2 regions of the Allocoprobacillus halotolerans genome follow, and region 1 is predicted to be linked to the other one. Evidence: a T-box and tRNA genes for the amino acid it is inferred to sense, from the RefSeq annotation. Region 1 holds a T-box; the other holds one or more tRNA genes.
The links. A T-box is a leader RNA that pairs with one kind of tRNA and senses whether it is charged. The one in region 1 lies ahead of asnS (asparagine--tRNA ligase), so its partner is inferred to be a tRNA-Asn.
Positions count from the first base shown of each region.

Region 2: it has a tRNA-Asn gene. The T-box ahead of asnS (asparagine--tRNA ligase) is inferred to sense a tRNA for this amino acid. The anticodon was not compared.

Region 1 is NZ_CP101620.1:2,831,353-2,843,266, forward strand. It holds gene NMU03_RS16815 (L-cysteine desulfidase family protein) at 1-78, opposite strand, end outside; gene NMU03_RS16820 (ATP-binding protein) at 187-651, opposite strand; gene NMU03_RS16825 (spore germination protein) at 745-2,016, opposite strand; gene spoVAE (stage V sporulation protein AE) at 2,013-2,363, opposite strand; partial or broken gene NMU03_RS17905 (stage V sporulation protein AD) at 2,365-3,364, opposite strand; gene spoVAC (stage V sporulation protein AC) at 3,342-3,785, opposite strand; partial or broken gene NMU03_RS17910 (folate family ECF transporter S component) at 3,986-4,800, opposite strand; gene NMU03_RS16860 (D-2-hydroxyacid dehydrogenase) at 4,945-6,339, opposite strand; gene NMU03_RS16865 (metallophosphoesterase family protein) at 6,491-7,366, opposite strand; gene NMU03_RS16870 (hypothetical protein) at 7,363-7,791, opposite strand; gene asnS (asparagine--tRNA ligase) at 7,928-9,313, opposite strand; T-box leader at 9,350-9,561, opposite strand; gene NMU03_RS16880 (redox-sensing transcriptional repressor Rex) at 9,600-10,244, opposite strand; gene tsaD (tRNA (adenosine(37)-N6)-threonylcarbamoyltransferase complex transferase subunit TsaD) at 10,237-11,244, opposite strand; gene rimI (ribosomal protein S18-alanine N-acetyltransferase) at 11,241-11,693, opposite strand; gene tsaB (tRNA (adenosine(37)-N6)-threonylcarbamoyltransferase complex dimerization subunit type 1 TsaB) at 11,684-11,914, opposite strand, start outside.
Region 2 is NZ_CP101620.1:1,346,892-1,358,805, forward strand. It holds gene NMU03_RS08010 (AAA family ATPase) at 1-1,556, opposite strand, end outside; tRNA gene NMU03_RS08015 (tRNA-Glu) at 1,663-1,738, opposite strand; tRNA gene NMU03_RS08020 (tRNA-Asn) at 1,746-1,821, opposite strand; tRNA gene NMU03_RS08025 (tRNA-Gly) at 1,832-1,904, opposite strand; tRNA gene NMU03_RS08030 (tRNA-Leu) at 1,913-2,001, opposite strand; tRNA gene NMU03_RS08035 (tRNA-Lys) at 2,018-2,092, opposite strand; tRNA gene NMU03_RS08040 (tRNA-Tyr) at 2,099-2,182, opposite strand; tRNA gene NMU03_RS08045 (tRNA-Thr) at 2,188-2,263, opposite strand; tRNA gene NMU03_RS08050 (tRNA-Val) at 2,267-2,342, opposite strand; tRNA gene NMU03_RS08055 (tRNA-Gln) at 2,347-2,422, opposite strand; gene NMU03_RS08060 (aspartate aminotransferase type Ic) at 2,533-3,813, opposite strand; gene NMU03_RS08065 (sensor histidine kinase) at 3,889-5,013, opposite strand; gene NMU03_RS08070 (response regulator transcription factor) at 5,010-5,705, opposite strand; gene NMU03_RS08075 (PTS sugar transporter subunit IIC) at 5,944-7,260, shown strand; gene NMU03_RS08080 (hypothetical protein) at 7,283-7,552, shown strand; gene NMU03_RS08085 (6-phosphogluconolactonase) at 7,602-8,321, shown strand; gene NMU03_RS08090 (IS110 family RNA-guided transposase) at 8,506-9,909, opposite strand; gene NMU03_RS08095 (6-phospho-beta-glucosidase) at 10,250-11,656, shown strand; gene NMU03_RS08100 (MurR/RpiR family transcriptional regulator) at 11,733-11,914, opposite strand, start outside.

The DNA of each region.
Region 1 (11,914 bases):
TGGTTCAGTACAACCCATTGCTGGGACCAATTCTTCTTTTAAAATTTGAATATAAAGTTGATAATTCTTTTCTTCCATAATCTCTACTCTCCGTTACGTCTTTATTCTATCATTAAATAAAAGAACTGAAAAGAGATGTCAAGCGATTATTCAACAAATTTCGTCATACAAAATATTTTTGAAACTTCACTTTTTTAATTGATACTTTGTCGTTTTTCCTTTTCCATTTTTAACAATCATATCTTTTTCAAGTAATTTTTTGAGAACTCTATTTGTTTTTGCTTTATGAAAACCAATCATCTTATCTAATTGATTTCTCGTTAATAATTGATGTTTGTTTAAGCATTTGACAATCTCATTTTCTTTTTCTGATAAATCCAAGTAAGAATTAAAAACCGGAAGAATCACTAAAATAGAATTTTCAAACACACGGTATTTTGGTTTGACTAGACTTTCATGATATGCCTCATTTATTCTCCTTATACCTGTTCCCAATTTTTCAATATAGTTTAATCTAAAGAAAATATTACTTATGATTGGATTTCTAAATACTGAAATTTGACCATTCAAATATTCTTCAACAGAAATATCAGGCAATAAAGAACCTGGAGAACTTATTTCAATTCTATCATCAAACATACTTATTTTCACATTAGAATAGTTTTATATTATATTCGTTGCAAAACAACACGATTCTACACAAAGATATTTCATTATACAAAAAATATCTTCACAAAGAAGATATTAATTGTGTTTTGGTTTTCGAATTAAAAATTGTAATAAAGCTTTGCCGTGAAAAGGATATAAAGGATACAAATAAGATACTCCAAAAGTTTTAATACGTGCTAATCCTATCCATAAAATCAAATTAAAAAGAATAAATCCATAAATGTTTAAAAACATAATACCGATAATCATCATGACTTTAATATATTTATTTGTAAGAGATAATTCATAATTAGGTGTCGCAAAGCCACCAACTGTTCCAATCGCACAAAACATGAGAATATCTTCTGAGAAAAAACCCAATTGAATAGCAAATTCACCTAATAAGATAGCTGCAATCAAACCCATTGCATTGGATAATGATTCAGGTGTATGAACCGTCGCAATACGTAATAATTCAATGGATAATTCCATAATCAAAATTTGTATAAAAAAGGAGTAATCCCACTTTAAAAAGGATGAACTTAAAGCAAAAATGGGAACAAGATAGATTGATAAAAAGACTGCAGCCATACGAATCAAACGAATAAACGTTCCAATCAACGGGGTTTGACGATGTTCTTCAACATGTTCTAAGATTTCAAAAAGTGTTGCTGGCAACATCACCACAGATGATGATGTATCACAAATAATCGCAATATAGCCATGTTGAATATGCGTTGCAACAATATCTGGTCTTTCACTATAACGCACTAAGGGAAAAGGATTATAGCCTTGATTCAATAAAACTTCTTCTATTGCACGATCACTCATAATAAATTCTTGAGCCTGTACTTGTGAAATGCGATTAAGCAGTTGCTCTAAAACTTGTCTATTGACTTTATTTTCTAAATAAGCCACTGCAATATCAATGGGATTTTGTGTTCCCATTGTTGTGAGATGAAAACATAATTCAGGTGTTTTAATACGACGACGAATCAATCCAGTGTTATTTAGAATAGATTCATTAAAACCATCTTTAGCACCACGTACACTTTTTTCTGTTTCTGGTTCTTCAATCGAACGATTTGGATAATTCTTTGTATCCATGAGATATGTTGTTTCACCATCAAACAAAGCACAATTGCCACCTAAAACTGCTTTTTGTATCTTATATATATCATTGGTCGAAACAATCTCCACATCCCCCATATTTAAACAGTTCTCTAAATCTCTTCCTTCTTTATTTTCAATACCTTCTACCAGTCGAGAAATTAAAACATCGTTAGATAAACTTGCTAAAAAATAAAGATGAACAAATCGTCCTTTAAAATTTAAAATACGATGTTTTAAATCATAAGAATCATTCATGATTTTGGCTTAAATATAATCGCAACAAGAAAAGCAAAAAGAATGGCTGCACTAATACCAGCGGCTGTTAAATCGAACATCCCCATCGCAATTCCAAAAATACCATACTCTTTGGTTGCTGCCATTGCGCCATGCATTAAAGAATGTCCAAAACTGGTAATCGGTATTAAAGCTCCAGCATGAAAAATTTCAACAAGACGATCATAAATATGGAAAAGATCTAAAAACGAACCTAAAACAACAAATAAACTTGTAATATGTCCTGGGGTCAGACGACTATGATCATAAATCAATTGAGCAATCAGACATACCAAACCACTAAAGAAAAAAGCCATGATATAATTCATTCTACCGCCTCCAGACTGATTGCATGGGCAATACAAGGAATACTTTCTTTTGAGAAGTCATCATTGGTGACAATAAAGCACCAGTGGAAATCACTAAAACACGTTTGAGTTTACGTTCTTTTAATTGAGGATAAAGCAATCCCATCGTCACTAATGCACTACAAGCACAACCACTTCCACCTTGAAACACAGGTTGTGATGATAAATCATATAACATACATCCACAGTCATTATAACGTACTACATCTATTTTTTGACGTTGTAACATTTCTTTTAAAATTTGATGTCCATACATCGATAAATCACCAGTAACTACCAAATCATAATCATGAAAACTACGTTTTAAATCTTGAAAATGATTGATGATTGTATCAAAGGCAGCTGGAGCCATAGCACGTCCCATATCATTGGCATCTGTTTGTGAGTAATCGATCACACGTCCTAATGTCACTGCCTCTACTCTGACAGCTTGTGGTTGATTCGTTATAAGCGTTGAAACAGCACCTGTAGCCGTAAATGTTGTGGTATCTTTTTTGAATGCCATATTCCACCGGATAACGATATTGACGTTCTGCAGTGGCATTATGACTAGATACCAATGCCACTGTCTTTTCAACAAAACCAGCTTCAATAAGCATTGAAGCCAATGCTAATGATAAAGCAAATCCTGAACAAGCACCATATACTCCTACAAATGGGCGAGGAATTTCTCTAGCTAGATAATTCACAGAGGTAATTTGATTTAATAAATCGCTACCTAAGTATAAATCTATATCTTTATATTTCAATCTTTCTCTTTTTAAACAAATATCCAAAGCAGCTCTAAGCATTTTTCGTTCTGCTTTTTCAAATGATTTTTCACCATAATGATAATCTTGAACACTTTTATCAAAACAACTACCTAATGGTCCTAAATATTCCAATGGTCCACATACAGTTCCCGTTGAAGCAATATAAGTTTTTTCTAAAGTGACGGAATTACCCAAAAAGCGTAATGACATAACGAATCACTCCCAGCAAGGCAGAACTGACAATCCCATAAGTAATAACAGTTCCTCCTAATTTAAACATATTGCTGCCAATTCCCATAATCAAACCTTCACTTTGACTATCCAAGGCACTTGATGTCATACTATTTGCAAAACCAGTAATGGGAATAAAAGTACCTGCCCCTGCTTTTTGTGCCAATTTGTCATAAAGACCCAATCCGGTCAATAAACAACTCACAAAAACTAATGTAATAATCATCATTGGTGTCGCCTCTTTTTGATCAATATCATAAAAACGCATAAAGAACTCTAAAACACCCTGTGCCAAAACACCTATCACACCACCATATAAAAAAGCAAAAAAAGCATTTTTCATTTTATGTCCAGTTGGTTTTAATGTTTCAGCTAACTGATCATATTCTTTACGATCCATCTTTCTCACCTCTTTTTTAGTGTTTACACTTTTTATGTTTTCAAACATAATTTTTTGAAACCTGCATATACTCTTTTTGAAAGGGATGAGAATTTTGTCTATGAAAAACATATTGACACGTCTTTTTGAATATTTTTTGAAGTTGTTGAAGTGGATGAAGATGGTAATGAAATAAAAAAACAACAAGATTAAACTTGTTGTTATCTCTCTAATCTGATCCATATTCTTCTTAATAATGGAATTAAACTATAACCAATAAATATTTCTATTGGTAATACAGCACATTCTTTGACAACCCTAATACAAAAAGAAATTGTCCAAGGGATATGATACATCATATCCAACCATAATGGTGTTAAACATAATGTCACAACGAGTTCTACAAGAACAACGCATAAAATCCAAGTTGAAAAAGTTTTGGCTTCCTGTTCGTTTATCTTACGTTTTAAAAATATAATGATTATCGTAAAGACAAGTGATAATAAAACACAAAGTGAAATCAGTGTAATCTTATCCTGTGATTTTAAGTGATAGGTTGTTTCAGAAATATTGATTACATCTAACTGTCCAATATACACAATCGCTCCAATGGCTAATACAGCAATCAAACCAATCACAATCATCAAGATACGTGTGGGACTGATATTTTTAGAATGTTCATGCACCATTGAGGGGATGACACTGACAAGAATTGTTCCTAGAGTGAATCCAAAAATGGAAACCCCGTTGGGAAAATAATCAAACCAATCACATCACTACATAATCCAACCAGAAAGGCATAGCTTGGTGAAAGAAAATATCCTGCTAACATTAAAGGAATATATTCAAAACCAATCTTTAAACTTTCACTCCCAAATAAGGGAATCATAATGGCCAATCTTTTACAAATGGCTGTTAAAATAATGAAAATAGCCGCTATCACTAATTTCATCACATTTCCTTTTTCAAAAGGATAAAACTTAAATACATAAATACCTAGCGCAATGATAATCATTGCAATAACAAATTGTTCCATAACATCATGCTACTTATAACAAATTTTCCTGCTTCATCCTCATTTCTAGTCCACAGGCGTTAATTCCGATTTAAAAAACCGTACATGCTTTGCTACTGACGTAGACTCCTCCTTCTTTTTTTATTTTTATCTATCATACATGATTTATCCGTTATTGACAATATTTCTTTCTTCACCTTTTAAAAATGCTAAAATATTTTCATAGACTTCATTCACACATCTTTGTCTAGCTTCAATAGATCCCCAGGCAATATGTGGTGTAAAAATCACTTTATTCATCTCTTGAATTTGATAAATAACATCATCTTCTAATAATGGTTCATGTTCAAATACATCCAAACCAACACCAGCTAAATGACCTTCATTTAAAACTTTTACTAAAGCCTTTTCTTCAATAATACCTCCACGTCCAACATTAATTAAATAAGCTGAATCTTTCATTTTTCTTAAAGCTATTTCATCAAATAAATAATGCGTCTGTTCATTTAATGGAGCATGAATGGTAATAATATCAGATGTTTTTAATAAAGTATCAAAATCAACTTGTTGATAATCACTTGTAGCATTTTTTCCACTTGTTGAATAATATTGGACTCTTGCTCCCATAGCACTAGCAATCCCAGCTACAGCACGTCCAATATGCCCTAAACCAACAATCCCCCAAGTCATAGATGAGACATCATGAAAAACATCATCAAAATAACTAAAATACTCACCATGGCAATATGCTTTTGATTTGACAAAGTGATCATAAGTAACATTTTTTTCAATCAAATGCATTAATAAAGCCAAAGTATGTTGAGCTACTGTTGTGGTAGAATAATCTTTTACATTGGCCACCTTTATATGATGTTCTTGACAATATTTTAAATCTACATTATTTGTTCCTGTCGCAAATAAGCAAATGAGTTTTAAATGTTTTAAACCTTCTAAAACGTCTTTATTCATCACATTTTTATTAGTAATGACAATATCGGCATTTAAAATACGTCCTCTGATTTCTGATTGTTTTGTATCTTCATACATTGTCACTTGTCCTAATGAACAAATCTTTGATAAATCTACATCTTTACCGACTGATGCACTTTGTAAAACAACAATATGAACATCTTCTTGAGACAACAATGTCATAAAATCTTCTAATGATACATTTTGAAATAACTGTCCTAAATGAATGGCTTCATTTAAATCTAAAATATCTGTTGGTAAGGCCACTCCACACATTGAAGTCTCAACGATTTCAAATTTTAAAATATGTTGAATCATCGCCACTCCTAAAGCTTTAGAAGTCATTGTTTTATCCTCTTCAATTTGTTCTAAGAGGTGTTGTTTAAAATGTTTTTCTTGCTGGACACATTGATAAACACATTCTTGAAGTGATGTATAAGATAAAATCTGATCTCTGACTAAATCATGATAAAGAAGTGGTAAAACAACATCATATAATTCTAAAGGCACGGGTTTCCCATATCCTTTTGTAAAATTATAAAGCAAGGCTGTTCCTAATTCTTCATCTTTCATTCTATCTACTAATTTCATTTTTCATTTCCTCCCTCAAATAAATAAACTTCAACTCTCTGTCTTTCTGCTTTAGCTTTATCATCATAAAAAATCATACAAACCTTCATTTTTTTAGTTCGTGTATCATATTTCATCACATTATACGAAATATAACGACTATGACTTTCTTTTAAGCCACCCGTAGCACTTCCCGCTCCAATATAATAACAACCATCAACTTCTCTAAAAAAGGTAGATGCTTATGACCATGAAAAACATAATGAATACGTCTTTTTTGTAGCCAATCAATAAGAATTGGTGCATCAACTAAAACTTTAGAAGTTTCCACGATACGATTGATAAACGTTTTTTCATGCCATTTGGTTTTAATAAACTGTGCTTTATCAATGGGATAGACATGATGATGCAACATCACAAGTAAAGTATAATCTTCAAGGTGATCAATAGCAGATAATTCATCATCAATTTCAATCAACTGTCTTTGACCAACTTTCCCTCTAGCTAGATTTCCTTCACTGGTTGTATCCATTTTAATAATAATAATTTTCTCTTTTTCTAAAACCTTAATATTTTCCCCTAACAAATAAGCAATCACTTTACTTTTTTGCATTCTCGCAAAATTAAAACCATGAACAATCACATCATGATTACCTAATATAAAAGTGATATTGGCTTTATAACGCTTCTTTAAACTATTCATAAAATCATTTGCCAAATACATATTACGACGATTCGGTGATTCCATTAAATCGCCTGTAATTAAAATATTAACAGGCCATAATGATGGTAATCTTGGCAATAGTTCATCCAATGACGCATAAAGACGTGCCAATCCTTTTTGACGCTTATCTTTTCCTAAATGCAAATCACTCAGTTGAATAAAATAAGCATCATTTTCATATTCATGATAATCTTCAAATAAATCATTATTTTGTTCAATAGAAGATAATAATTTTATATAATCCTGCTTTTCTCTCATTGGCACAAACACTGTCTTTTGTCCTTGAAAAATCAAACATCCCGGCCATAAATCTACATGGTTCAAAGCTCCAAAAAAGTTGGAAATGGATCAAAGAATGATAAATTATCTTTTTGAAAATGTCCTGAAATAGGATAAAAATAAATATTTTCATAATCAGGAAAAGATTCTATCTTAAAAGATGCATCTTCAAAACCAGGCACATATACAATATGAATGGCTTGTTCAAACATTTGAGCCATTGTTTCCATTTCTAAAGAAAATGGTGTATGTAAAATATGATCAACATCTTCCGCTTTCAATAAATTGGGTAATAATGCATAATCATCCCTTGTCAAAGATGTTAAAACATCACAAGCAATATCGCGCTGATTTAGCCATTGAATAAAACTTTGTAAATAATCATATGACATCAAAATATCTCGCATATAAGCTGATTCATTGCGATAAACAATATTAAAAAAGGTATTGATAAAGAAGATTTCGTTCACTGTCTTTTCACCTCATATGTTTATTATACTACAAATTCTAATGCTTGAATATGAAAAATATAAGAGAAAATGTATTGCTGTAAATAAAAATCCCACAGGAACTAGAAGATAATATTTTCCTTGTGGAATTCGTTTTTTAAAATTTTAAATTTCTTGGTGTTCTTGGGAATGGTTCAACATCACGAATGTTTTGCATACCTGTTAAATACATTAAGAAACGATCAAATCCTAGACCAAATCCAGCATGTTTACATCCACCAAATCTTCTTAAATCCATATACCATTGAAGACCTTCTTTAGACATTTGTTTTTCATCCATGATTTTTTCAAGAACATCATATCTTTCTTCACGTTGACTTCCACCAACCAATTCACCAATACCAGGAACAAGCAAGTCGCAAGCTGCCACTGTTTTTCCATCATCGTTAAGACGCATATAGAACGCTTTAATTTCTTTAGGATAATCTGTTAAGAAAACAGGTCCACCAACAACTTTTTCACAAATATAACGTTCATGCTCACTATTGAGGTCCATACCCCATTCAACTTTATTTTCAAATTTCACATCAGCCTGTTTTAAAAGTTCAATGGCTTCTGTATAAGTCATACGTTTAAAATCACTGTTTCTCACATGTGTAATTCTTTGAATACATTCTTTATCAATCATTTGTTCAAAGAATTTCATTTCTTCTGGAGCATTTTCTAAAACATAATCAATACAGTATTTCACCATATCTTCAATTAAATCCATATCATCTTCCAAATCTGCAAAAGCAATTTCTGGTTCAATCATCCAAAATTCACTGGCATGACGTGATGTATTTGAATTTTCAGCTCTAAAAGCTGGTCCAAATGTATAAACATCTCTAAAAGCCATACAAAACGCTTCCACATGTAATTGTCCTGTCACAGTCAAGAAAGCTTCTTTGCCAAAGAAATCTTTATCAAATTCAGTGTTATCAATTGTTGTCGCTCTAAACATTTCTCCTGCACCTTCACCATCATTTCCTGTAATAATTGGTGTATGTACATAAACAAAGCCTTGTGATTGGAAAAATTCATGAATTGCCATAGATAATACACTTCTTAATCTAAAAATTGCATAGAATGTATTGGCACGTGGACGAAGATGTGGAATTTCACGCATATATTCAAAAGAATGTCTTTTCTTTTGCAAAGGGAAATCATCATCACACGCTCCTTCTACAACCACTTGTGTGGCTTCAATTTCAAAAGGTTGTTTAGCTTGTGGTGTCAATTTTAATTTTCCTAAAACACGAATAGCACTTCCCGTACTAATATGTTTCACTTCATCATAATTTGTTAAACTTTCCTGTAAATAAACAATCTGGCAATTTCTAAAATATGTTCCATCGTTTAATGCGATAAATCCAACTTTTCCATTATCACGATTTGTACGTACCCATCCATCTAATTCGACATATTCTAAACCTTCTGTTTCAAAATCTTCTCCAGATAAAATAATCTCATATAATTCTCTTACCGTCATAAATTCAAACATGCTTTCTTCCTCCTTTATTAAAAAAAGCCGTTCCATTAAAGGAACGACTGATATCGCGGTACCATCCTTATTCATATTCATTATGAATACACACTTTTGAGATAACGCCTTTTGGCGGGATAGTCTACTTTTCTTTTCTCCTATCCGGTTCATTGAGTGTTCCATATCATTCCCATTTCTTTTGCTTACACCATCCAAAAGTCGCTTTTAAACTTATAAATCATATGTTCTCAAATCATTACCTGTATATTTATTATTAACATCTTTTTCACAAAATTTCAATACTTTATTCATCATTGACATGCATTTTTAAAACTAGTTCCTGAATGGCTACAACCACATCCACAGTTTGTACAACCACATCATGATGAACTGTAAAATGTGTATGTGTAAAATCAACAATGCCTTTAATGCCTAAATCCATTAAACGATCCACTGTTTCTTGAACATTTTCACTAATCGCTAAAATTGCAATTTTACATCCTTCAGGAAATGTTTTTTCTAAATCATCAATATGATGAAGTTTCACACCAAAACGTTCACCGACTTTATTTTGATCCAAGTCATAGCCACAGACAATTTTTCCAACCGTATATTGCCAACGATTATACTTTAAAATCGCACTACCTAAGTTTCCTACACCAATTAAAATAATAGATTCATCCAAACCTAACCCCAAAACATTATTCAAGATATTGATAATATCTTTGGTATCATAACCAATGCCACGCTTTCCTAATGATTCTTTGCTTGTTAAAAAGCTAAAATCACGACGGATTGTGGTATCTAAAATACCCGTTGCTTCAGATAGTTCACTCGATAAAAAATTATTTTTCCCTTCATGTTGCATATTGCGCAAAGCTTTTAAATAAACTGGGAAACGTGACATCGTTGCTTTTGAAATTTTATGTTTTTTTCCATGATTATTCACCAAGACTTTCTTCTTCTAAATCATATGATGGTTTGACCATTAAGTCAAGTGAAGAAAATTGTTGATGTTTAAACATCACACGCGCAGCTGAAGCAATCATGGCTGCATTATCTGTACAATAAGACATCGGTGGAAATAAAACTGGAATATCACTACGTTTTGTCAGTGTTTCTCTTAGTCCTTGATTCGCACTGACACCCCCAGCCACAATAATTTCTTTGACCTGATAATCTTTAGCAGCTTTCAGTGTTTTTGAAACAAGCACATCAATCGCAACTTCTTGAAATGAACACGCTAAATCTTCTGGAACAATATCTTCTCCACGTTGGGTAGCATTATGACAAAGATTGATGACTGCTGATTTTAATCCACTAAAAGAAAAGTTATAGCTGTCATCATTCATTGGTAAAGGCAATTGATAACTATGTTTTCCCTCTTTTGCCATACGATCAATGACCGGTCCACCAGGATAAGGCAAATGTAAAACACGTCCCACTTTATCATAAGCTTCACCAATCGCATCATCTAAAGTTTGACCAATGACTTCAAATGAAAATTCATGTTTCATATAAACAAGCTCACTGTGTCCACCACTCACGACTAGACATAAACATGGATATTGAATATCTTCAACAAGTTCATTGGCATAAATATGTCCAGCAATATGATGCACACCAATTAATGGTTTATGATATGCTAGAGCGAGTGTTTTAGCTGCCTGCATACCGACATGTAATGAACCAACAAGGCCTGGTCCTTTTGTCACTGCAATCGCATCAATATCTTGCATATTGACCTGAGCTTGTGACAAAGCTGTTTTTAAAACTGTCGATACACATTCAACATGCATACGACTAGCAATTTCTGGTACAACGCCTCCAAACATACGATGGGTATCAATTTGTGATGCTACAACATTGCATAATAATTCACGACGATTTTTTAAAATCGCAACAGCCATTTCATCACAGCTTGATTCAATAGCTAAAATAAGACTCATTGTCTTCCCTCCTTTACTACTTTTGTCATTAAAAAGGCATCTTCATGATTATCCTGATAATAATCAGGACGAATAGCCTGGATGGAAAAACCAAATTTTTGATATAAAGCAATGGCTTGATGATTTGATTTTCTAACCTCTAAGCTGATAGTTTCAACATCTTGAGCCAAAGCATAATCTAAAGCATACTGCAATAATTTTGTACCATAACCTTGTGACTGATAGGTTTTGTCTACTGCAATTGAAGCAATTTGAGCCTGTTCGTACATCACCCAAATATCAATATAACCTAATATTTGTGTATCTTTTTTGAGTACAAAAAGATATGCAAAAGGATTTTGAAACAATTCATATTCAAAGTCCTGTCTTGTCCAAGGCGAAGGCATCACATTGTATTCTAATTGTACAATGGTTTCCAAATCATTTTCAGCAAGTTTTTCTATAAACATATTTTTTTAGCCTCAACATCTTTTAAATAACGTGGCACCAAAGCATCTACATTTTCACAAACGGGCGTATTTTTAGCCAACTCATGTAAATTCAAAGCCAAATTAACTTCAACATTATCATAGCCTACAACCTCATTTTGTCCAACCACCTGAAAATCTTGATAAGATTGCATAAATTGTGGGAAGTGAATAATCTCCATCATTTGTTCTGGAATCAGTGC
Region 2 (11,914 bases), 1.4 Mb from region 1:
GCATCTTCTAAATTTAGTATTTCATCATCTTCTTCAGCTAATTCTGAAATGATTGTGACAAGGCTGGCACGAATCACATCACCATCTAAATCAACAGTTTTATTTGCCCAGTTTAATAAAGTTCTTAAATCAATTCTTTGCGTTGTTTCGTTTCCTTCATTGATAATCACATTATGGAAAGCATCGAGTAATGTTGCCATCTTTCTTGCAATAATAGCTTCAATTCCTGTTTCTTTGATAATAATTTGAGCCATTTTATCAATTGGTAATTGACTGATTTTTATTTTATTTTGAATGCGTGATTTATGAGAGAGGTTCATTTCATTTGTTCCAGTATAGCCAATATTCATACTTTCCCCAAATCTAAAGAAAGGATGTGCATGAATGATTTCACCATTATCTAAGATTTTCTGTTTTGTACCATCTAAAACATCATTCAATGATGAAATAATATCACTATCCACCATATTAATTTCATCAAAGATAAACATTCCTCCATACTTCATCATTAAACTTAATGGACCATATTCAAAAACAGTTTCACCATTTCTTAAAACATATTTACCAAATAAAGTGGATTCATCAATCGAACGACTTCCAACCATTTTTAAAGATGGTAAACCCAACGCTCCAGCAATACAAAGCAGTTTGGTTGTTTTTCCAGTACCAGAAGGCCCATAGTATAAACATGACCATGTTTTTCCTCTTTGAAAAGATTTGATTAAATCAAAATCATTTTGATCTAAATATTCACGATTTTGCATATAGAGTTGTTCGTTGCTTTTTATAGATTCTTGAAGAAATAAAGGGAGTTTTTGTCTTTCTTGTTTGGAATAAAGAGGACATATATCTAAAATTGTATAAGATGAAGAAGATAAAGATTGATAAATTTGTTGTTTTGATTGTAAGTCTAATAAAAGTTGTTGAGGATCATTTTGAAATAAATAAGTTGGTGTTAATGATTGGGTATTAAAGGTAATATGGAGATGTTGCATGAGTTCTTCTACGGAATCATAATGTAAAGATAGAAAACAATCGTGTTGTTGGAGAATATCTTTTAATAATTGAATAAGGCTTTGAGCGATATGTAAAACATATTTATATTCATTGGCATCCCAATTATTACCCTGATGATGGTTTGACATTTTGAGTTGTCGCCAGTTTGTATAAATGTCTTCAAAGGATTCAATTTGATAATGGTTATAAATATAGTTAATCGCAATGAAAAGTAAACGATAGAGACTATCGTTTTGTTGTTGAGTTGTGGCTATAATAAAACGTTGGTCATGTAAAGAGTATTCAAGATAGGCTTCCTTTTGGTTTGCGTGAATCATTTGAAACAATAAAGACTGTTCATGAATAAAGAGATAAACATCATCTTCATTGTCAACGCTATGGACAATGCTTTGAATGGCTTTTGCTGTTTCATATTCATATGGATAAGTTGTTCCTTCAATAAGTTCAAGAGATTCTTTTTGACCGTAAAGAATTTGGTCACTATGGTATCCTGGGGAAATAGAGTAAGGTCTATATTGTTTAAGTTCATCGAGTATCATATTTATCGCTCCTTTTCTTGTTTCATATTATAACATGAATCCAACATATCACAAATTATGTGCTTATATAAATAAAAAACGATCTTTCGATCGCTTTGTTTTCATATGGTGACCTGTACGGGATTCGAACCCGTGAATGCATGCGTGAAAGGCATGTGAGTTAACCGTTTCTCCAACAGGCCACAAAAATGGCGCTTGAAGTAGGACTCGAACCTACGACCGATCGGTTAACAGCCGATTGCTCTACCAACTGAGCTATTCAAGCGTTTTATAAATGGAGCGGGTGATGGGAATCGAACCCACGTAGTCAGCTTGGAAGGCTGAAGTTCTACCATTGAACTACACCGCATTTGAAATGGTGCCCAGGGCCGGAGTCGAACCGGCACGGATTTTAAGGTCCGCAGGATTTTAAGTCCTGTGCGTCTACCAATTTCGCCACCTGGGCATATATCAGTTTTTAATGGTGACCGCAGGCGACTCGAACGCCTGACCCTCTGATTAAAAGTCAGATGCTCTACCGACTGAGCTAGCGGGTCAAAAGATGGTGGGGAGGGGCGGATTCGAACCACCGAACCGAAAGGAACTGAGTTACAGTCAGCCGCGTTTAGCCACTTCGCTACCTCCCCGTATATGGTGCCGGCTAAAGGACTTGAACCCTCAACCTACTGATTACAAGTCAGTTGCTCTACCAATTGAGCTAAGCCGGCAAATGGTGGAGGTTAACGGGCTCGAACCGCTGACCCTCTGCTTGTAAGGCAGATGCTCTCCCAACTGAGCTAAACCTCCAACATGGCTGGGATAGCTGGATTCGAACCAGCGCAATGACAGAGTCAAAGTCTGTTGCCTTACCGCTTGGCTATATCCCAACAGTGCTTATTTAATATATCAATTTTTTTGAGTATAGTCAATATTTTTTGAACGAAAATTTGATTTTTTTCATATTTCCTATTTCAAAAGAAAAGATGAATCCACAGATTCATCTTATTTCTAATAATTTTTCAACACTAACAAGTTTTACACATAGGACAAAAAGATCAGTTGCCTGTTTCAATTCTTCTAAAGGTGGGTAAGAAGGTGCAATTCTAATTATAGAATCATGTGGGTCTTTTCCATATGGGAAAGTTGCTCCAGCATCTGTTAAAATGACACCAGCCTCCTTACATTTTTGAACAATGTCTTTGGCACAATCTTGAAGTGCTTCAAAAGTAATAAAATATCCACCCAATGGTTTTGTCCATGTTCCAATTTGTAAATCAGCTAATTCTTTTTCAAAAATATCAATAACCATTTCAAACTTTGGTCTTAATAAGTCAGCCTGTTTTTGCATATGCTCAGTTAAACTTTCAAAGTTTTGGAAATACTTAGCGTGTCTTAACTGATTCAATTTATCATGACCAATAGATTGTACAGTCATATGTTTTAATGTATCTTTTTTATTATTCATAGAAGTTGCCATCGCTGCCACACCAGCTCCTGGGAAAGTGACTTTAGAAGTTGAACAGAATTCAAACACCATATCAGGATGACCAGCATCTTGACAAGCTTTTAAAATATCTTTGACATGACTTTGCTTATCATTATAAAGATGATGAACGACATAGGCATTATCCCAGAAAATTCTAAAATCTTTAGCAGCTGGTTTTAAATGTGCAAATCTTTCAACGACTTCATCACTATATGTAATTCCAGATGGATTAGCATATTGTGGGACACACCAGATTCCTTTTACACTTTCATCTTCTTGAACATATTTTTCTACTAAATCCATATCGGGACCATTATCATCCATTGGAATTGGAATCATTTCAAAACCAAAATGTTCAGTAATCGCAAAATGACGATCATAACCTGGTACAGGACATAAAAATTTAATTTTATCCAAACGACACCAAGGTGTATTTCCTAAATAACCATGTGTATAACCACGACTGATTTGATCAAACATGATTGTTAGACTTGAATTGCCATAAACAATAATCTGATCAGGTGTTGTTTCTACCATATCAGCAAAGAACTTCTTGGCCTCATCAATACCATCCAAGATCCCATAATTACAATAATCCTTTTGTTTAGAAAAATCATAATGACTATTGATTGTATCTAACATTGGCATAGAAAGTTCAACCTGTGAAAAATCAGGTTTTCCACGTGCCATATTTAACTGTAAATGCAAATCTTTCATGTCTTGATATTGTTTTGATAATTGTTGATGTAAAGTTTTTAATTCATCTTGATTCATCTCTTGATATGCTTTCATTGTCTATCCCTCACTTTGAAGTCATTGTACCTTTTCGACGCATAAATTGCAATCTTTATTTTTATTAAAAATTTTTTATTCATTTACTTGTAATCTATGTAAAATCACAACAAACGTTGTCTTATCTTTATGACTGGTTGCTAGTATTTCTCCATTATGAATTTGAACAATATTTTTCGCAATCGCTAATCCTAAACCTGTTCCTCCTGTTGAAGAAGAACGTGAGGCATCACTACGATAAAACTTATCAAATATATAAGGTAAATCAGCACTGTCAATAGGATTACCATAATTCCTAATTTTGATAGTGACTGTTTCATCATCATTTAAAACTTCAATCTTAATCTTTTTACCATCTTCACCATATTTAACAGCGTTAGATAATAAATTATCAAAAACTCTCGCAATTAACTGACCATCACCTTTAATAAATAAATTGTTTTGACTGATTTTCACTTCTGGGGTGATGTGATGTTCCTGAAATGTTGGATAAAATTCATCCACAATCTGTAAAACTAACTCTGTAATATTGATTGTTGTCATATGTACTTTAACATTAGCTTGATCTAAGCTTGTAAATTCAAATAAATCATCCATCATACTTTGTAATCTTTTGGATTTTTCATAAGCCACACTAGAATATTTTTGGATTTCTTCTTTTGTTAATTGTTGATTGTTTTTAATTAATTCTAAATAACCAACAATTGTTGTCAGTGGAGTACGTAAATCATGTGCCACATTTGTAATCAAATCATTTTTCTGCTTTTCAGCATTTCTTTCAGCATCATAAGCCATACGTTCATTTTCTTTAAGAATTTCACTTTCTTTTTCTTTATCACTTAAAGTTTTTGCAAGAGCATTAATATTGGCAGCTAATAACCCTAATTCATCATCATATTTAATTGGTGCTTCAACTTCATAGTCACCAGCTGTAACCTTTTGAATCGTACCACTTAAAACATCGATATACTTTAAAGTAATGTTCATTAAATCAGAGAAAGTTACTAAAAATATTAATAAAGAAATCAAAAACGCAAAAATGTATAACCATTCATAAGGTAAGTCGAAGAAATTCGTATGTTCAAATATAATCATTAATGCCGAGTCACATATAAAAGCTATAAAATAAGCCACAATAATATTAATAAATAAACGCCAACGAAAACTACTGATAAATAATCTTTGTAATTTTTGAATCATAGTTCAAATTTATAACCTACGCCCCAGACTGTTTTAATATGTCGAGGATTTCTAGGCTGCCTTTCTATTTTTTCTCTTAGTTTTCTAATATGCACCATAATTGTATTATTAGAATTATTTGATTTCATCTGCCAGATTTTTTCAAATATATCATCAATAGAAAAGACTGTTCCTGGTTGACTAGCTAATAAAACAAGAATTTCATATTCGATTCTTGTAAGAGCTAAAGGCGTTCCATCCAAAGTCACTAATTTCTTTTGTGTATCAATGATTAAATCAGTAGCCTCAATTAAATGAGAAGAATGATTGATAGGTTTATTTAAAACATGATAACGACGTAATTGTGATTTCACTCTGGCAACAAGTTCCATCGCATTGAATGGCTTGCTGACATAATCATCTGCACCAGTCAGTAAGCCTTCAATCTTATCCGAATCAGCTGTTTTGGCTGACACAATAATCACAGGAATATTATATTGTTCACGAATCATTTTTAAAGCTTGAATGCCATCAATTTCAGGCATCATAATATCTAAAATCACAAGATCAATTTGATACTTGACAATATCTTCAATCAAGGTAAAAGCATCATACCTTTTTTCAACCATATAACCTTCTTGGGTTAAATAAATTTCAATCAAATCAGTAATTTCTTTTTCATCATCTACCACAAGTATATGAGGTGTTTCCATTGCTTATCGCCTCCTAAACATATTATATAGAAATTCATAAAAACAACAATCATTTTCAAGAGAAAAACTGTATTGTTTTGATTCATCATACAAGAGTATGACGGAAAATTGGAAAAAAATTTTAAAAAAATAATCAAAAATGAGAAAATATTGAAAGAAAATGCCATTGATATGACAAATAATTGAAAGCGTTATCATTTGTTTTTTATAATAGCCCTAGAAGAGGAGGAAAAGAAAAATGAAAGACAAATTAATGGAAGCTATTTTAAAAGTAGCAGAAAAATTACAAACAAACCGTTATATGTCAGCAATTAGAAATGCTTTTACAGCATTATTGCCAATCACGATTTGCGGGGCATTTAGCGTTTTGTTTACAAGCGTTATCTGTACACCAAATGAAAAGGGAATAAGTTTAGCTAACTTTGAAATGTTTAGTTGGTTAGAAAACTTAAATCCAATGTTTAATGCTGCATATTATGCTACATTAAATTTCTTGACTATTGGACTTATTGTGTTGATTGCCATAGAATTGGGGAGATATTATGGATTTCAACAAGATATGACATTACCTTTAGTCGCACTTTCTTGTTATATCACATTATGTGCTACAAGTGTACAAGCTACAAATGATGATGGAATTGTATTTGATGTTGCAAATGTACTTGCAGTGAATTATACAAATGCACAAGGGTTATTCATGGCTATGATTTCAAGTGTTCTTTCTAGTGAACTTTATATGAGATTTGTTCGAGGGGGAAAACTTAAAATTTCTTTGCCTGAAACTGTACCAAGCAATGTAGCGAATGCATTTAATGTATTGATTCCTGGAGTTGTCACAATTTTCATTATTTCAGGTATTGGATTATTATTTGATACTGTTTTTGGATATTCTTTCTACGATGCGATTACAAAGTGGATCCAAGCACCACTTACAGGAGTATTGACAGGATTACCAGGATACTTATTATTGTTCTGGGTATCTACATTATTATGGGTTGTAGGTATTCATGGAACACAAACTTTAGGAGCTATTTATTCAGCACCAATGTTATTAGCATTAACAGAAAATACAGATGCTATTACAAAAGGACTTGAACCAACAAATATATTAAATACAGGATTTATTAGTTGTTTTTCAATCATTACAGGAGCAGGGCTTACTGGTGGTTTATTAATAGCAATCTTGTTGTTCTCAAAACGTGATGACTATCGTACGATTGCAAAATTATCAATTGCACCAGCTGTATTTAACATTAATGAAACAATGACATTTGGATTACCAATTGTATTGAATCCTATTTTAGCGATACCATTTATGCTTGCTCCAGTTGTTTCAGCGACTTTTGCATATTGGATGACAACCATTGGTTTTGCGCAAGTGATTTCCTTCCAGGTTCCTTGGACAACACCTGTTGGGATTATGGCATTCCTCGCTACAGGAGGACATATTGGAACAGCAATTACACAAATTATTTGTGTGGGATTATCTATCTTGATTTATACACCATTTGTACTTGTTGCAAATAAGCAGGCATCAATAGAAGAAAGCGCATAACAATAAAATGAGAGGAAAAAACATGAGTAAAGTAGAGTTGACAGAAACACAGAAAAATATTATTCAAATAAGAAAAAGAATGAATCGTCGTGCTTTTGAAGAAGAAAAGTTTAATGGTTTTACAAAAGAAAAAATGTGGACATATTTATGGGTTTTCCTTTTTACGCCTTATGGTATATATCGCTTATTTGATAAGAAAAACGAATTTCTCTATCAACAAAAGGTCGCATGGTTAATAGTGGCTATTGTATATATGGTTTGTATCATTAATCAATGGATGAGAATTTTTTAAAGTATATCCCAGATGATGTTTTTCTGGGATATATAGAAAGGGAAACGATATGAAATTAATTATAGAAGAAAATGAACAAAAGATGAGTGAAAGTTGCATGCATATTGTTTTAGGTGCAATGATGCAAGATAAACGTGTTAATATTTCATTAACATCAGGACGTTCTCCAAGAAAAATGTATGAAATGATGATTCCTTATGTGAAAGATCAAGATAAATTTAAGGATATTCAATATTATATTTTTGATGATGGTCCATGGAAAGGACAGGAGCATGGACCTATTTGGGATGAAATGCATGAGTTGTTTTATACGCCAGCTCATATTCCAGATTCACAAATACATTGTGTTACTGAAGATAATTGGGAAACATATGATGAAGAAATCAGAAATGCAGGCTGTATAGACGTCATGGTTATTGGTTTAGGATGGGATGGACATTTTTGTAGTAATTGTCCACGCTGTACACCAATGGATAGCTATACTTATAAAATTTTACGTGATGATCAAGTGAAGGTGAATCCAACATATCGTCCACGTGATAATATTCCTTATGTTTATACGATGGGACCTAAAAGTTTGATGCGTGTTAAACATTTGGTTATGATTGTTAATGGAAAAGAAAAAGCAGAAATCTTGAAGCGTATGTTAGATAGTGAAATAAGTGATGAATTGCCTTCAACTGTCTTAAAATTACATCCAAATTTTACAATTATTGCTGATCAGGATGCAGCGTCATTGTTAAATCCTGAAGATTATAGAAGATATTAATAGAATAAGACAAACTATTAAATGTCAATAATTAATTTAAAAAAATGATTTTAATAGTGTTTGTCCTGATTTAGAGGAGCAATCCGATGTTCTTTGATGTTTTTAGTGGATTTTTGGGTGCACTAAAAACAACTTCTCAAAACTCAGTGTTTGAAAGCTCTTACATTTTAGGTTTTCTTTGTTTTTAAGCTACTGATTCCGTTGCTTCGTTCCTATAAACAAAGCGATGGATTTCACCATTGATATCAGAATACTGATAAATCTGTTTTCTGGTATTCTTTGGAAAATCTAAAGATATTGAATTGAAGAACGTATTTCGGGTTTCTTCTGGTAATCGCATGATATTTTCATGCATGATTATAAAACTGCTTTCGTTTTTCATGATTGAATAGATATATCTGGCAATGCGATTGGCAACTGCAATGACCGCTAATTTATGACGCTTTTTATTTCCGTTCTTCACTCTTTCAAATAAGTGTTTAAGAACAGGATTATGTCGTCTGGCAAATTCGGCAATCATGTAAAGAGCGTGTCTCAGGTATTTTGAGCCTTTCTTGGAAATCTTGCCCATGATTTCCACAGACTTGCCAGAACGCTTGTTACGTGGTGATGAACCACTGTAAGAGACATAATGATCAGCATTTTTGAATCTGAAGATGTCTCCGGTTTCAGCGATGATAACAGCGGCAGTCAAAGGACCACAGCCAGTGATGGTCAACAGCAGACTGTAAACATTAAAAGTGGCAGCAAGCTTTCTGATATCTTTTTCAATCAGTTTCAATTGTGTACGAATATGGATGATGCTTTCAACAGTGTTGGAAATAACATATCTCATATGATCGGATACATGTGGAACCAGTGTATCCTGAGCATAATTGAAAAGCTTATCAATCTTATCCATACTGCAGCGATGTCTAGTTGCTTCGTAAACAAGATGAAACACTTCATTTTTGGAAGCATTTATGATATCATGCGAAGTAGGATATTGAGATAAGACAGCCAGGAAAGCAGCTGATTTAGGTTCAAAAACATACTGAAGTTCAGGGAAATAACAATCACAAAGGGCAATGAGACGGTTAGTTTCCTGAGAATAGAGTTTTTTAATCTGATAGTGTCTGTGAACGAGAGCCTTAAGATCTTGATATCCGTTTTTGTTTTCAAAAACAGAATCTGAAACATATTTGACCTGATCATCAGTACCGATAATGGAACAGATGGTTTGAGCATCCAAAGGATCAGATTTAGATATATTATGGCTTTCTCTCCATTTATTAACGAAATCCGTATTAAGCTGATGGATTTCTTCATCGCTATTACAGTTTTGTTTAATAAAGGTGTAGATATTAGTAGAATATATGCCAGTGACTTCCAAAGCAAAATAAGTGTGGAGACAGTACTGATCACTGGAATACTTTCTAACAGTATTTAAAAACTCAACAACTTCAGATTTAATAAACTTAAAAGATAATTTTTTTCTAAGGAAATGAGGTTTGACCGATCTTAATTCAGGGACAGCCAGAACAGCAGCATCAGCCTTGCCTTTAGAGACATCAATGCCAACATAAAGATTGTAATTGTAATTTTTCATAAAAAATGACCTTCTTTCTAAAGTATGTAAATGGTTTTGAATTGCACCTCTAAATCAAGACAAACGCAACCTCGTAAATGCGGAGACAAGTGAGAATACACTGCTGCAACAAACTCATTCGGGTATAAAGTACGCCTTGAACAGAGGATTAAGTCTTTTAGAAGTGAACATAACAAGATGGCCGCAGGAGAAAAGAATAAAACCTTGATTCAAAACGAAACTATTATCTTAAAAGAGAGTGTAGAAGCAAGGATTTTTTAAACAACTGAGATATCTCAGTTGTTTAAAAAGAGAAATCCTTAATTCAAACTTCTATACATATTATACGAGGAGAAAAATGATGGAAAAGAAGCCTGTAAAAATTGTGACTATTGGTGGTGGAAGTAGTTATACACCTGAATTAATGGAAGGATTTATCAAAAGATATGATGAACTTCCAATCAAAGAAATCTGGTTAGTTGATATTGAAGATGGTAAAGAAAAATTAGAAATCGTTGGGACAATGGCTCAACGTATGTGGGATGCATCTCCTTATGATGTGAAAGTGCATTTGACTTTAGATCGCAGAGAAGCTTTAAAAGATGCTGACTTTGTCACAACACAATTTAGAGTTGGCTTATTAAATGCTCGTATTAAAGATGAAAGAATTCCATTGTCATATGGGATGTTAGGACAGGAAACCAATGGCGCTGGAGGAATGTTTAAAGCTTTAAGAACAATTCCGGTTATTCTTGATATTGTAAAAGATATGAAAGAATTATGTCCTGATGCATGGCTTGTTAATTTTACAAATCCAAGTGGAATGGTAACTGAAGCTGTCATGAGATATGGAAAATGGGATAAAGTCATTGGATTATGTAATGTACCAGTTGGAGCGATGATGAAAGAACCAAAAATGATTAATAAATCATTAGATGACTTGACATATAAGTTTGCTGGATTGAATCATTTCCATTGGCATAAAATATTTGATAATGCAACAGGGCATGATATAACACAAAAAGTGATTGATGCTATCTATGATCCAAATGTAGATGATGGCACACCAAAAAATATTTTCAATGTCAAATTTTTTAAAGAACAATTAGATCAAATGCAAATGATTCCATGTGGATATCATAGATATTACTATCGTCAAGAAGAAATGTTAGCACATGCTTTAGAAGAATATAATGATCCACAGGTTGGAACAAGAGGACAACAAGTCAAACAAACAGAAGCAGAACTCTTTGAATTGTATAAAGATCCTCATTTAAATTATAAGCCAGAACAACTTGCAAAAAGAGGTGGAACACATTATAGTGACGCTGCATGTGAAACTATTGCATCTATTTATGCTAATAAAAATACGCATATTGTTGTATCTACAAAAAATAATGGAGCTATCCCAGATTTACCAACAGATTGTACAGTAGAAGTATCTGCATATATTGGCTCAATAGGAGCTAAGGCTATTGCTTTTGGAGAATTACATCCAGCTGAAAGAGGATGGCTACAATGCATGAAAAATATGGAATTGTGTGTAGAAGAAGCAGCAGTAACAGGTAATTATGATTTGTTACTTCAGGCATTTATTTTGAATCCACAAGTTGTATCAGGGACAACAGGAAAACGTATTATGGATGAATTATTGATTGCTCATAAAAAGTATTTACCACAATTTGCTGATAAGATTGCTCAGCTTGAAGCTGAAGGTGTAACAATCAAAGACGATATTGCTAGAGAATTAACTGAAAAAGGATTATAAAAAAGACCACTTAAGATGAATCTTCTTTATTTGTCTATTCAAATAAAGAAGATTTTTTTCATGAAGTCGTCTTGTATTATGTTCTATCATTACGTTCTTTAATCACTTTATTTTCAAAATGATGGATATAATTGATATTTTCTTCATAATCTTTCATAAAGAGAAGCATATAAATGTTATCTAATAGAAAGGTCATAGATATTTTAGATGCAAATGCACCTTGTTTAATCACATCATTTTCACCATGATTTAAAATGA